4 regions of the Paenibacillus sp. S28 genome follow, and region 4 is predicted to be linked to each of the others. Evidence: predicted binding sites of a transcription regulator. Region 4 holds the regulator's gene; each other region holds the start of a gene.
The links. The regulator Rex, encoded in region 4, represses fermentation and respiration genes when NADH is low (regulators of the CRP and FNR family bind a similar motif). The targets are predictions, from matches to a motif close to TTGTGAAATATTTCACAA.
Positions count from the first base shown of each region.

Region 1 (3,152 bases), on a different contig from region 4:
ATACGGTCCAAGGCTGGCGTCCAATCTCCGTCATGATCCAGCCCGACGTATTGGCGATAAACGGCAGCGAAATGGCAAACAGCATCAGGCGCATAAACCAGGTGTTTCGGTTGTCGAGCTTTTTGCGTGCCGCAAGATAGGCGCCATACAAGCTGAGCACAATGAGCAGCGAGCCGCTGGCCACCATGATGCGGAAGCTCCAGAAGGTCGTGCGCACGGGAGGAATGTAATCCCCTGGGCCGTACTGCTGTTCATATTGGGACTGCAGCTCCTTCATCCCCGTCACTTCGCCGGAAAACTTGCTGTAAGACAAGAAGCTGAGCAGGTAGGGAATTTGGAATTCCCCGGTATTGGTCTGATTTTTCGTATCGATAAATGCGGTGACCGTCCACGGCGCGGGATCGCTGCTCGTTTCCCAGAGCGCTTCGGTCGCAGCCATTTTCATCGGCTGGGTCTTCACCAAATATTGCGCCTGCTGGTGGCCCACCAGTGCCACGCCGATCGAGGACACAAGCCCGATGATCACCGCGATGGCAAAAGATTTTTTGAAAAAGGCGGTATCCTGCTTCTTCAGCAGCTTGTAGGCGCTGACCCCGGTGACCAGAAAGGCCCCGGTCATAAAAGCCGCCAGAATCGTGTGCGGGAACTCCAGCAGCAGCTGGCCGTTCGTAATCAAAGCTAGAAAGTCATTCATCTCCGCGCGGCCGTTATGGATCGTAAAACCGACCGGACGCTGCATAAAGGAGTTGGCCGCCAAAATCCAGAACGCCGACATCACCGTGCCGAACGCGACCAGCCAGATGCAGATCATGTGGACCTTTTTGGACAGGCGCTCCCATCCGAAAATCCACAGGCCGATAAACGTCGATTCGAGGAAAAACGCAAGCAGCGCTTCGATCGCCAGCGGTGCCCCGAAGACGTCACCCACAAAGCGGGAGTAAGCCGACCAGTTCATGCCGAACTGGAACTCCTGCAAGATCCCCGTCACCACGCCGACAGCGAAGTTGATCAGGAACAGCTTACCCCAAAATTTAGCCATTTGTTTGTACTCTTCTTTGCCTTTGACGACATACATCGTTTCCATGATCGCGATCGTGAACACCAGTCCAATGGATAGCGGCACGAAGAAAAAGTGAAAAATCGTCGTCGCGGCAAACTGGATACGTGACAGCATAACTACATCCATCGTCTCTTCCCTCTTTCCTGTCGTTATTCTTAAAACCCGCCTAACAGGTTCCGATAACTTGGCTTCATCGTTTCTTCCTGTATCATGGCAGACTTTGAATCCGAATATTGTGATTTATGTCACAATACCAAGCCCAAATCGTTAATTTTGTGAAATAAGTCACAAAATATTAAAAAATGAGGCCCTTCAAGCACAAAAAAGACGCCCGCACCTTTCGGCGCAGCCGTCCAATTCTTCAGTTCCTCTATATATGTTGCCTGCTTCAGGCTCGTTCGTGAAATCATGCTAGTCCCGTGCCACATAGTATTTATTGGTCATGTACCAGGCATCGCCCTTATCGGTCGGCACTCTGCCCTTCTTCTTGTCCAAAAATACGATTTCCTTGCACTTGGAACAATACCATTTGGTCGTGTAGTATTGGGAAAAGGTCGTGTAAGTCGTACCGCATTTGCAATCGACTTTGAAGTACACCCGATTTTCTTCGTACGCCTTCGAGAGCTGATCCGTGTTGTCTGGCTCCGAAGATGATACTACGGGCTTGATCAGTTCAGCGTAATTGGAGAACCGATTATGCACTTTAAAATCGGCGACCAGCTCCGGATTCAGGCCGAAAAACTCCTTACCGATCGCTGTGATGAATTTCGCATCTGTGCGATAGCACTCGATCCATTCCTGAATCTGCTTATTGGATAAAGGTACAGTTCCTTTAATGCCGCTATTCAAGGTGTAGGTCATGATGCTCAAATTCTCATTGTCTTCATAGAACATTAATTCGGAAACCTCCTTATGATTTCAATTAATAATGTACTACTTCTGAGGGACAGAATCAAAGTGAGAAATAGTGCCAAGTGCCGGAAATATAAAAAAGCCCCCTTTCGGGAGCCTTCCAAAGCGGGAAACCCGCAGCTGCCGGATGTAGAGCGCTTTAATGCGGCATGCGTGCGGCTTCATTTTTTGTATGAAATTACGACAAAAGGATAACATTTACCAGCCATTTTGTCGAAATCCGCCTGGTGTAAACGGTTGTTAGCCGCAGAAACAAGTCCGATTATAGACGACGGTATGGGCCGGGATACGGACCGTGTGGATAGTGTGGATGCGGAACATGATGGTGACGGCCGTCCGCCAGCACAATCACCAGCAGATCGAACAGTACGAGCGGCAGAATGAAAGGAAAAAACGAGATATGCGCCTTACCGGGACTGCTCGAGACCGAGGAAACCTTCAGGTATACCTTGGAACTGCTGACCTTGACGATCTTACCGTAGAACGTGCTTCCGTACTTCGTCTTGATCTTTACCCGGCGGTTCATATACTTCTTGGCTGCCGAATAATGCTTGGATGTCGTCATGCGTCTCACCCCCTTCACCCCAGCTTATTCCAGCTGAGGCGAAGGGAGCCGGGGCGGAAGGCTATTTCCTGAGCCGGTTGGAGCGGAACATCAGAAAGAGCAGATAAGGCGTTCCGATGACCGCTGCGACAAGACCGACCGGAATTTCCTTGGGGGCGATCAGCAGCCGGCCGACGATATCGGATACGACCATCAGCAGGCCCCCGAGCAGCGCCGACAGCACGACCGCGCGCCGGGTATGATGCCCGGTCAGCAGGCGGACGGCGTGCGGTGCCAGCAGTCCGACGAAACCGACCGTGCCAACGGCCTGAACGACGGCGGCCGCGATGAGCACGCCGATCAGCGCTGTGAGCAGCCGGGCCCGCGTCAGCGCCAGGCCAAGCCCCTGGGATACGGCATCGCCGAATCCCAGCAGGTCCGCCCGGCGGCCGATCAGCCAGGCCGCCGGAAGCAGGACGATCAGCAGCGCAGCCAGCCTGATCAAATCGCTCCAGCCGCGGGCATAGACGGTGCCGGCCAGCCAGGCCAGCGCCGGAGCAGCCCCCATGCCGGAGCGGATGACCAGGAACTGGATCGCCGCGGCGCAGGCCGCCGACACGGCGATGCCGACCAGCG
Region 1 covers NZ_JACVTM010000012.1:106,588-109,739, reverse strand. Annotated here, with positions in the region: gene IAE55_RS24765 (cytochrome ubiquinol oxidase subunit I) at 1-1,186, opposite strand, end outside; gene IAE55_RS24760 (hypothetical protein) at 1,472-1,954, opposite strand; gene IAE55_RS24755 (hypothetical protein) at 2,235-2,537, opposite strand; gene IAE55_RS24750 (iron ABC transporter permease) at 2,599-3,152, opposite strand, start outside.
Region 1: IAE55_RS24765 (cytochrome ubiquinol oxidase subunit I) is a predicted target of Rex. The motif match lies at 1,334-1,351, and genes of this name have one in related genera.

Region 2 (3,152 bases), on a different contig from region 4:
TCGGAATGATCGAGAATGTATTGGAAATGCCGTCCAGGCTGTGCTCGTAAGGGATTTTGGCGACCGAAGCCAGCGAAGCGAGCGCGCCTTTGCGGTCGCGTCCGTGCATCGGGTTCGCCCCCGGTGCAAACGGCTGTCCGGCCTTGCGGCCGTCCGGCGTGCTGCCCGTCTTCTTGCCGTATACGACGTTAGACGTAATCGTCAGAACCGACATGGTCGGAATCGCGCCGCGGTATGTTTTATGCTTGCGCAGCCGGTTCATGAACCCTTCTGCCAGCTCCACGGCGAGCTGGTCGACTCGGTCGTCGTTGTTGCCGTATTGCGGATACTCGCCTTCGATTTCAAAATCGACCGCGATCCCTTTTTCGTTGCGGATCGGGCGAACCTTCGCGTAACGAATGGCGCTCAGGCTGTCGGCCACGACCGACAGGCCGGCGATGCCGCAGGCCATCGTCCGGACAATATCCCGGTCATGAAGGGCCATTTCGATGCGCTCGTAGCAGTATTTGTCATGCATGTAGTGGATGACGTTCAGCGTGTTGATGTACAACTTCGCCAGCCAATCCTGGATGACGTCGAACTTCGCTTTCAATTCCTCATAGTCCAGCACCTCGGACGTGATCGGCGCGATGGCCGGTCCGACCTGGGCGCCGCTCTTCTCGTCTACGCCGCCGTTGACGGCGTACAAGAGCGCCTTGGCCAGATTGGCCCGGGCTCCGAAGAACTGCATCTGCTTGCCGATCCGCATCGCGGATACGCAGCAGGCGATGCCGTAATCGTCGCCGAAGTGCGGACGCATCAGGTCGTCGTTCTCGTACTGGATCGAGCTGGTCTCAGCCGACACTTTGGCACAGAACTTCTTGAAGTTCTCCGGCAGCTGCGCCGACCATAGCACCGTCAGGTTCGGCTCGGGCGCAGGTCCCAGGTTGTAGAGGGTATGCAGGAAGCGGAAGGAGTTCCGCGTTACGCGCGTCTTGCCGTCAAGCCCCATGCCGCCGACCGACTCGGTCACCCATGTCGGATCGCCGCTGAACAGCTCGTTGTAGTCCGGCGTGCGCAAAAATTTGACGATCCGCAGCTTCATGACGAAATGGTCGACGATCTCCTGCGCCAGGCTCTCCGTCAGCGTGCCTTCCGCGAGGTCGCGCTCGATATAAATGTCCAGGAAGCTGGATACCCGGCCGAGGCTCATCGCCGCTCCGTTCTGCTCCTTAATGGCTGCCAGATAAGCGAAGTAGAGCCACTGCACCGCCTCTTTGGCGTTCATCGCGGGTCTCGAGATATCATGTCCGTAAGATGCGGCCATCGCCTTCAGCTCGCCGAGGCTTCGGATCTGTTCGGACAGCTCTTCGCGCAGCCGGATGACGTCTTCGCTCATCGCGTCGACTTCGAGCTGGAGCAACTCCTCCTTCTTGCCCTGGATGAGGCGGTCGACACCGTACAGCGCCACGCGGCGGTAGTCGCCGATAATCCGGCCCCGTCCGTAGGCATCCGGAAGGCCCGTGATAATGCCGGCCTTGCGGGCTGCTCGCATCTCGGACGTATAGGCGTCAAACACGCCTTGGTTATGCGTCTTGCGCAGATCGGTAAACATGCGCTCCAGCTCCGGGTTCAATTGATACCCGTATGCATTGCAGGCATCGACGACCATCCGGATACCGCCGAACGGCTGAACGGCACGCTTAAGCGGTGCGTCGGTCTGCAATCCGACGATGGTTTCCTTGTCTTGGTCGATGTATCCCGGTGCATGCGAGGTTATGGTGGAGACCGTGTTCACGTCCACGTCGTGAACGCCGCCCCGCTCCCGCTCTTCCTTCAACAGCTGGCTGACCTGCTCCCACAGCTCCAGCGTGTTCTCTGTTGGCGGCGCAAGGAACTGCTCATCGCCCTCATACGATGTGAGGTTGCACCCGATAAATGAATTGATGTCAATATTCTTCTGCCAGCTGCCTCCCGCAAAACCGCGCCATGCCTCCTCGAATCCAGCCCGGTTCTTTACTTCGCTTTCTTTCATCGCCATGATCAAGCACCTCCGTTTTCTATGCTTTCATGTTACTTTTTTCACAGGTTAAAGACAGTGATTTTTCTCACTCTTTTCACTTTTCTCACCATCTTCGCTGCCGCATATTTTTATTTGAACGATTTTGATGCTTTCCCTTCGTCAGCCAAAAATTCGGTCAGCGCATCTCCCCAAGCATCTTCGAGTGTGCGAACAAAGCCGCCGTCCATGCCTTGATATCCGAAATCCGTTTCCGCAACCGTCAGATAACGAAGCTGGCGAACCAGACCATCAGCTTCCGTATGGCCGCTCTCCAAAAACTGCCCAAAATACACGGCGCAGGAGCGTTCATAAATACCGTGAAGCGGATGGAGCCTGCCGCCGATCATCGGCAGGACGGCGTCGAGCCCGTCCTCCAGCCTCAGCGCCATCAGCTCAGCGGCGTCGGCCGAGGGATACGGCATGTGGCACCCGATGATCCACACGGCCCGGTGTTTAGACAGGGAGAGGCCCGCGTGCATGCCGCCAAGCATTCCTTTTCCGACATAATAATCCGTAATGATCCGGATATCCCGGTCCACCTGGCGAAGCAGCGGCCGGGGATCGTCCGTCACAATCGTAATCTCGCCGCAGCACTTCCGCATTTCACGGACCTGCCGCTGCAGCAGCGTTTCTCCTTGAATCATCCGGAATAGGGTAGGTGCGCCTTTCGTAGAACCATGATTGCCGCCTGCCAAAATAACGCCGGACAGCATATGAATCACTCCTTTCCACTGCGATCAACGCACATCACGATTCTGAAACAAGAAGGCTGCCGACGCTTTCGGTCGACAGCCGGCTGGATCATGCGGTGCAGCTCCTAGAATTTGCCGTAGAAGGCGTTCCGGTAAACGTCCGCCAGTTCACTGACCAGCGGCATCCGCGGGTTGGCCGTCGTGCACTGGTCTTCGAACGCACGGTCGGCCAAATAATCCACTTTGGCCTCGAAATCGGCCGGATCAAAGCCGAGATCCTGGAATTTCTCCGGAATGCCCAGCGACTGGTTCAACTTGCGCACCGCCTCGATCAGGCTGTTGACGCCTTCCTCTGTATTCCGGGACGGCAGACCGAGCATCCGGGCGATTTCCGCATAGCGCAGGTCGGCCACGAAATG
Region 2 covers NZ_JACVTM010000008.1:103,954-107,105, reverse strand. Annotated here, with positions in the region: gene pflB (formate C-acetyltransferase) at 1-2,020, opposite strand, end outside; gene mobA (molybdenum cofactor guanylyltransferase) at 2,131-2,754, opposite strand; gene adhE (bifunctional acetaldehyde-CoA/alcohol dehydrogenase) at 2,859-3,152, opposite strand, start outside.
Region 2: pflB (formate C-acetyltransferase) is a predicted target of Rex. The motif match lies at 2,050-2,067, and genes of this name have one in related genera.

Region 3 (3,152 bases), on a different contig from region 4:
AGCATAAAAGGCAAAGAAACCTGCGCCAAAATCAATGGAAGCGATGATGATATATCCGTACAAAAACAACCAGAGCACTGAAATTCCAATCAATTCGTAATTCATCATGTGTGCTCACCCTTCAATGTTGATTTGTCGCTTGCATGCTGCGTCCACGTCTCCATCTCAACTTCTGCCGGATTATTATTGAACATGCGACGAAGCACAAGAACACTTACGGTTCCCAATACGATGTATAGTAGAAGGAAAAAGAAAAAAAGGATCCTGACGCTTGGGGATGTCGTAGCCGCTTCCTCTACTCGCATATATCCTCGGATAATCCAAGGTTGCCTGCCGAGTTCTGCGTAAAACCACCCCAGTTCAACTCCTAAAAAAGCAAGCGGTGCTCCTAATGCAATCATTCGCAGCAACCACTTGTTGAGTTCGTTACGCTTTTTCCAGATTACAAACAGAAAATACAGCAGCGAAATTCCCAATAATGTGAATCCGATTCCTGCCATCAAGTCGAACAAATAATGAACAAGGAGCGGTGGACGTTCATCCGTCTGAAACTCTTCGAGCCCTATCACTTTCGCATTAAAGTTTCCAAAGGCCAGGAAGCTGAGAAATTTCGGAAGATGAAGCGCCCCAATGATTTCATGCTCAGCGTTAAGCCATCCCAATAAAACCAGGTCCGCACCGTTTTCAGTCTCGAAATGCCATTCTGCAGCGGCCAGCTTCTCCGGCTGATGCTCGGCCAAAAACTTGGCGGATACGTCCCCGGCTAACGTGTTGAGCAATCCGAACAGGAGGACGACGCCCATCATCAGCTTTAAGGCTTTTTTGTGGTATGCTGAAACCCCTTTTCGAAGTATTGCAAATGCTGCAACACCTGCCAGCAGAGCAGCTCCTGTTAAATAGGCCGAACTTAATACATGAAACACCTTGGAGAATGTTGCCGTACTCAGCATTGCTTGAACGGGGTCAACGGCTGTGAATTGTCCTCCTTCAAACGTAAATCCCCCAGGTTGATTCATAAATCCGTTTACTGTCGTGATAAATACTGCTGACATCCCTGCACCGATGACAACAGGAATCGTTAGTAACCAATGCATCATCGGGTTTTTAAACCGTTCCCACGTGTACAGGTAAATCCCTAGGAAAATGGCTTCAAAAAAGAAGGCGAACACTTCCATAAACAATGGGAGCGCAATAACATTTCCCGCAAGTTTCATAAAATTGGGCCATACCAAGGAGAGTTGCAACGAAATTGCTGTTCCTGTGACTACGCCTACTGCAACAGAGATAACGAACCCTCGTGACCACCTCTTTGCCATTAGAATATAGTGAAGATCTTTCTTACGAATACCGATAAACTCGGCGAGTGAAATCATTAATGGAATACCCACGCCAAGTGTCGCGAAAATAGCGTGGAATCCTAGTGTCATTCCAGTCACGAGTTTACTCCATAGCACCGTATCGATTCCCATATTAACTGCCTCCCTTCAACACTGTTCCTGTACACAAAATGAAAAAAATAAAACATCAGGTTTAGACGTTAAACTTTACGACCTTCGGGGGCTGACAGAATGCTTTGCTCCTTCGTGAATAAAAAGAGAACTTTTTCACATAGTACGTTGGCATTTCCCCAAATTTGTGAGAAATGCAGTTGAAATATTACAAAACCTGATATTTAAAATTTATTATATATACGACGTTTAGCCTTGCAATCGTGGTCACACCTTCTCCTCTAAACGTTCAAGTAAAGATCAATTCTTTCTTACAACTCCGTGAAAAATATAAAAACCACCCGTTTGGGCTATTGCATAAGACAGCTGCAAGCTCCATTCCGATGTGCCAGTACACCAGATTAACAGGTCTTTAAGCAGCATTGCTGCAAATAGGACGAGAAGATTTTTGTATTCATTAGCATGTGCTTGTTATCCCCATCCAACTTGCTGAGTAAAATCCCTCCCTCCAACAAGGAAAATGCAAATGATGCTAGCGCATCAACCTCCAGATCCTCCCTAAACTCCCCAGCTTGAATGCCGTCACGAATAATACTTTTCATCATATCCAAGAAGGTATGCATCCCTTGCCTTGCCTGACCACAAAGCTCCAAATGAGTATCGTCACTTTCTACAGCTGTATTCTGCATGGGACATCCGCCAATAAATGGGGGATCGTTGACGACATTCTCATAGACACGAAAAAAAGCAACCAACTTTCCTGACGCAGACTGCTCTTGATCGACCGCTTCAGAAAATTTACTGGCGACCATACTGGAAGCATAATTGTAGGCTTCAAGCGCTATCTCGTCTTTACTGGCAAAATGTCGATAGATGCCCCCCTTCTTAATTCCTGTGTCGGCAATAATATCGTTTAGCGATGTACCGGCATATCCTCTCTGGTTAAAAATTTCAGCCGATTTCATAATGATGTGTTCCCGTGTTCTGTCCCCTTTTTTCATGAGCTCCTCCGTATGAACCGTATTTTATTTCATTTGTTTAAAACGAATTATCCAATTCGTCCTTGCAATTCACTAATATCATGCTAATATAAAAAATACCGATCGGTCTCTTTTCGCATTATACAACAAGCCATTCTGGAATGAAATAGCGCTGGGTCATTTTCATTTCATTGCAGGCATTGGCTTGTTGGAATAAATAAAACTTATAGGGGGATTTTTCAATGACTGTAAAAGTAGGTATAAACGGTTTTGGACGAATCGGACGACTCGCTTTTCGCCGAATTCAAGATGTGGAAGGCGTCGAGGTTGTAGCGATTAACGACCTTACGCACGCTACAATGTTAGCTCATCTGCTCAAATATGATACGACGCAAGGCACTTTTCACGGTGACATTGAAGTCCATGACGGAGCCTTCAAAGTAAACGGCAAAGAGGTTAAGGTTCTGGCTAAGCGGAATCCTGAAGAGCTTCCTTGGGGAGAGCTTGGCGTTGATATTGTTCTCGAATGTACAGGCTTCTTCACCACGAAAGAAAAGGCCGAGCTTCACCTGAAAGGCGGAGCGAAGAAAGTCGTCATTTCTGCCCCCGCTACAGGCGACATGAAAACAATCGTATACAACGTGAACCATGACACACTGGACGGAACGGAAACCGTCATTTCCGGCGCTTCCTGCACAACCAACTGCCTGGCCCCTATGGCTAA
Region 3 covers NZ_JACVTM010000007.1:74,243-77,394, forward strand. Annotated here, with positions in the region: gene IAE55_RS18065 (cytochrome d ubiquinol oxidase subunit II) at 1-108, opposite strand, end outside; gene IAE55_RS18070 (cytochrome ubiquinol oxidase subunit I) at 105-1,469, opposite strand; gene IAE55_RS18075 (TetR/AcrR family transcriptional regulator) at 1,850-2,449, opposite strand; gene gap (type I glyceraldehyde-3-phosphate dehydrogenase) at 2,671-3,152, shown strand, end outside.
Region 3: IAE55_RS18070 (cytochrome ubiquinol oxidase subunit I) is a predicted target of Rex. The motif match lies at 1,593-1,610, and genes of this name have one in related genera.

Region 4 (3,152 bases):
TACGCAGCGCTTCCGCCGCGGGAACCGCCGTCGGATCTCCCGAGACGCCTTTATGTATCAAAGCAGCAAGGCGCATTTCTTCAAACATGTCCAAATTGTTGTTGCTCGCCGCACTGTCGGTTCCCAGGGAAACCGTAATGCCTGCCTGCATCATGTCGGTAACGCGGGCCACACCGCTCGCCAGCTTCAGGTTGCTGCCAGGGTTGTGTGATACCGTCACGTGATGCTTCGCCAAAATGTCGATTTCCTCGTCTGTCAAATGGACCGCGTGTGCCAGAATCGTCGGCCGTGAGAACATGCCGAGCTTCTCCAAATGAATCGCCGGACGCGTTCCATAATCGCGCACATTCTGCTCCACTTCCGCCTTGGTCTCCGACATATGCGTATGCATCGGAAGATCCAGGTCATGCGCCGCCTGAACGAACTTCTCGATAAAATCAGGAGGGCATGTGTATGGTGCATGCGGAGAAATCATCGCAGTGATCCGGCCGTCTGCCTGCCCGTGCCAGTCCTTGGCGAACTGAATGGCTTCGTTCAGCTTGTGCCGCTGCACATCCTCCGGGCACAGGCCGATGACACCGCGGGTCAGGACAGCGCGCATGCCGGATTCAGTCACCACTTTGCCCACCTGATCCATATGATCGTACATATCGAGGAACGTCGTCGTGCCGCCCTTCAGCATTTCGAGCACCGACAGCGAAGTCCCCCAGTAGACGTCACTGGACATGAATTTCGCTTCCATCGGCCACATTTTTTCCTGCAGCCATTCCTGGAGCACCATGTCATCTCCGTAACCGCGCAGCAGCGACATGGCGGTATGTCCATGGGTGTTGATCAGGCCCGGCATAAAAAATAAATGCGTGCCGTCGACGACCTGTACGCCCTCCTCCAGCTGCGGCTCCTCTTCACCGATATAGGTGATGCGGTCGCCCTCAATGACCATCCAGCCGTTCAATACCGGCTGCTCCGGCCGCAAAACGGCAAAGCTGCCGTTCTTGATGGCCCATTTAGGATTGGCGCTCCGGCTGCTCGAGCTCTTCAAATTGTCCGTCATCTTCCGTGTCGTCCTTTCCGTTGTTCAAATAATAAGCGAGGCTGAGCAAATCCGTCGTAAAATCGGCGGCATGGATCCGGATGCTAGCCGGCGCCTTCAGAATCGTCGGCGCAAAATTCAGAATCGCTTCGATCCCGGCCGCAATCAGCTGATCGGCGACGTTTTGCGCTTCGAAATCCGGGACGGTAATAATCCCGATCCGGATATTTTTACTTTGTATCGTTTCTTTCAGCTCATCCATAGCCTGTACCGTCAAGGTGTTGATGCGCGTGCCGATTTTGGACGGATTGGCGTCAAACACGGCCACGATCTTCATATTTTCCTTCAGGTAAAAGTTATAGTTGGACAAAGCTTGACCAAGATTCCCCGCTCCGACCAGCACCGCGTTGATCTGCTGGTCCAAATTCAGAATTTGACGGATCTTCTCGATGAGATAGGACACGTCATACCCTATCCCCTTACGGCCAAAATCCCCGAAATACGCCAAATCCTTGCGGATCTGCGCCGGGTTGAGATCCAGCTTCTGCCCGAGCTCCTGGGAGGAGACCGTGGCCACCTCCCGTTTGTTCAGCTCATTTAGATATCTAAGATATATAGGCAATCTGCGGACAACCGCCTCGGATATTTTCTCCGATTTCATGCATGTTCCCCCTATTGAACGGCTTGAATATTTATTTGGTTATATAGATTGAACTAAAGTTTTGCATTGAACTTCCTGTTCTAACCGCTTTAGTTCATTCTATCTAATGGACTCATTTAAGACACACCGTCCTGATGAAGCCATTCAGAGATGCGCGGAACCATCTGGTCTGTCTGCATATGCTCCATTTTCGGTCCAGGCAGCGAGTACAGGAAGTACTTCCCGTAATACGATTCGATGACGCGCGTATCGTATACGATGACGATGCCCCGGTCATGGGCGGTGCGGACCAGCCGCCCGAAGCCCTGCTTGAAGCGGATGACGGCCTGCGGGACCGACAGCTTCATGAACGGGTTCTTCTTCTGGCGCTGCAGCAGCTCGCTCTTCGCTTCCACCAGCGGATGGTTCGGCGGCTGGAACGGAAGCCGGACGATGGCCAGGCACGTCAGCGCTTCACCCGGGATGTCCACGCCTTCCCAGAAGCTGCTCGTTCCAAGCAGCACCGAAGCGCTGCTGTCCGTAAACCGCCGGATCAGCTTCGTGCGGCTGCCGCTGTCTACGCCCTGTCCAAGCACGGCGATGTCGCTTTGTGCAAGGGCTTCTTTCAGCGGCTCGTATACCTGGCGCAGCATGCGGTACGAGGTGAACAGCACCAGCATTCGGCCGTGGGTCGCGATCGCAGCGTCCGCGAGTGAGCGGGCCAGCGTTTCGACAAACAGGGCGTCCCCGACGCTTCCCTTCACGCTTGGAAAATCCCGCGGAATGACGAGCAGCGCCTGGTCCCTGTACCGGAACGGGGACGGAAGCTGGACCGTCACAAGGCGTCCGCTGTCCTGGTCCTCCTGCAGTCCAAGGTTGTCGATCATATACTGGAACGATTTATCTACGGATAAGGTGGCGGACGTCAGGATGACGCTCTTTTTCTTATCAAAAAACAGCTCCTTGAGCTGCTTGCTGACGTCAACCGGAACAGCGTACAGCTGGAGCGATTTGCTGCGGAAATGGCCGCTCGCCTCCATCCAGTACACGACGGTTTCGTCGTTCAGCGTCATAAAGAACCGGAGATTCTCCCGCTCGGAGCTGAGGTCCTTGAGCAGCCCGCCGATATCGGTGATCAGGCTGTCGGAACCGTAATCATCCTGCTCCTCCTTGTATTCGGACAGCATCTTTTCGCCTTTGCGGACGATTTCCCCTACCGTGACAAAAATCTGGTTTTCGAGCGCCGCCAGCGTCTCCCACTCTTTCGGCTTTTTCCCCGGCTGAAGGCGCAGCGTATACTGGCCGCCGTCGCCGGGAGCAGCGTCGCTCCGTTCCGGAAGCAGACCGAAGAGCAATTCGCTCAGCTTGTCCCAGTGCTCTTTAACATCGACCAAATCCTCGCTCATCCGGTCGATAACGGCGGTCCATTCACCGGCCTGCTCATAGGCCGACGATTGAAGCAGCTGGCGAAGAGCCGGC
Region 4 covers NZ_JACVTM010000002.1:662,641-665,792, reverse strand. Annotated here, with positions in the region: gene IAE55_RS07610 (amidohydrolase) at 1-1,054, opposite strand, end outside; gene IAE55_RS07605 (redox-sensing transcriptional repressor Rex) at 1,008-1,694, opposite strand; gene dinG (ATP-dependent DNA helicase DinG) at 1,811-3,152, opposite strand, start outside.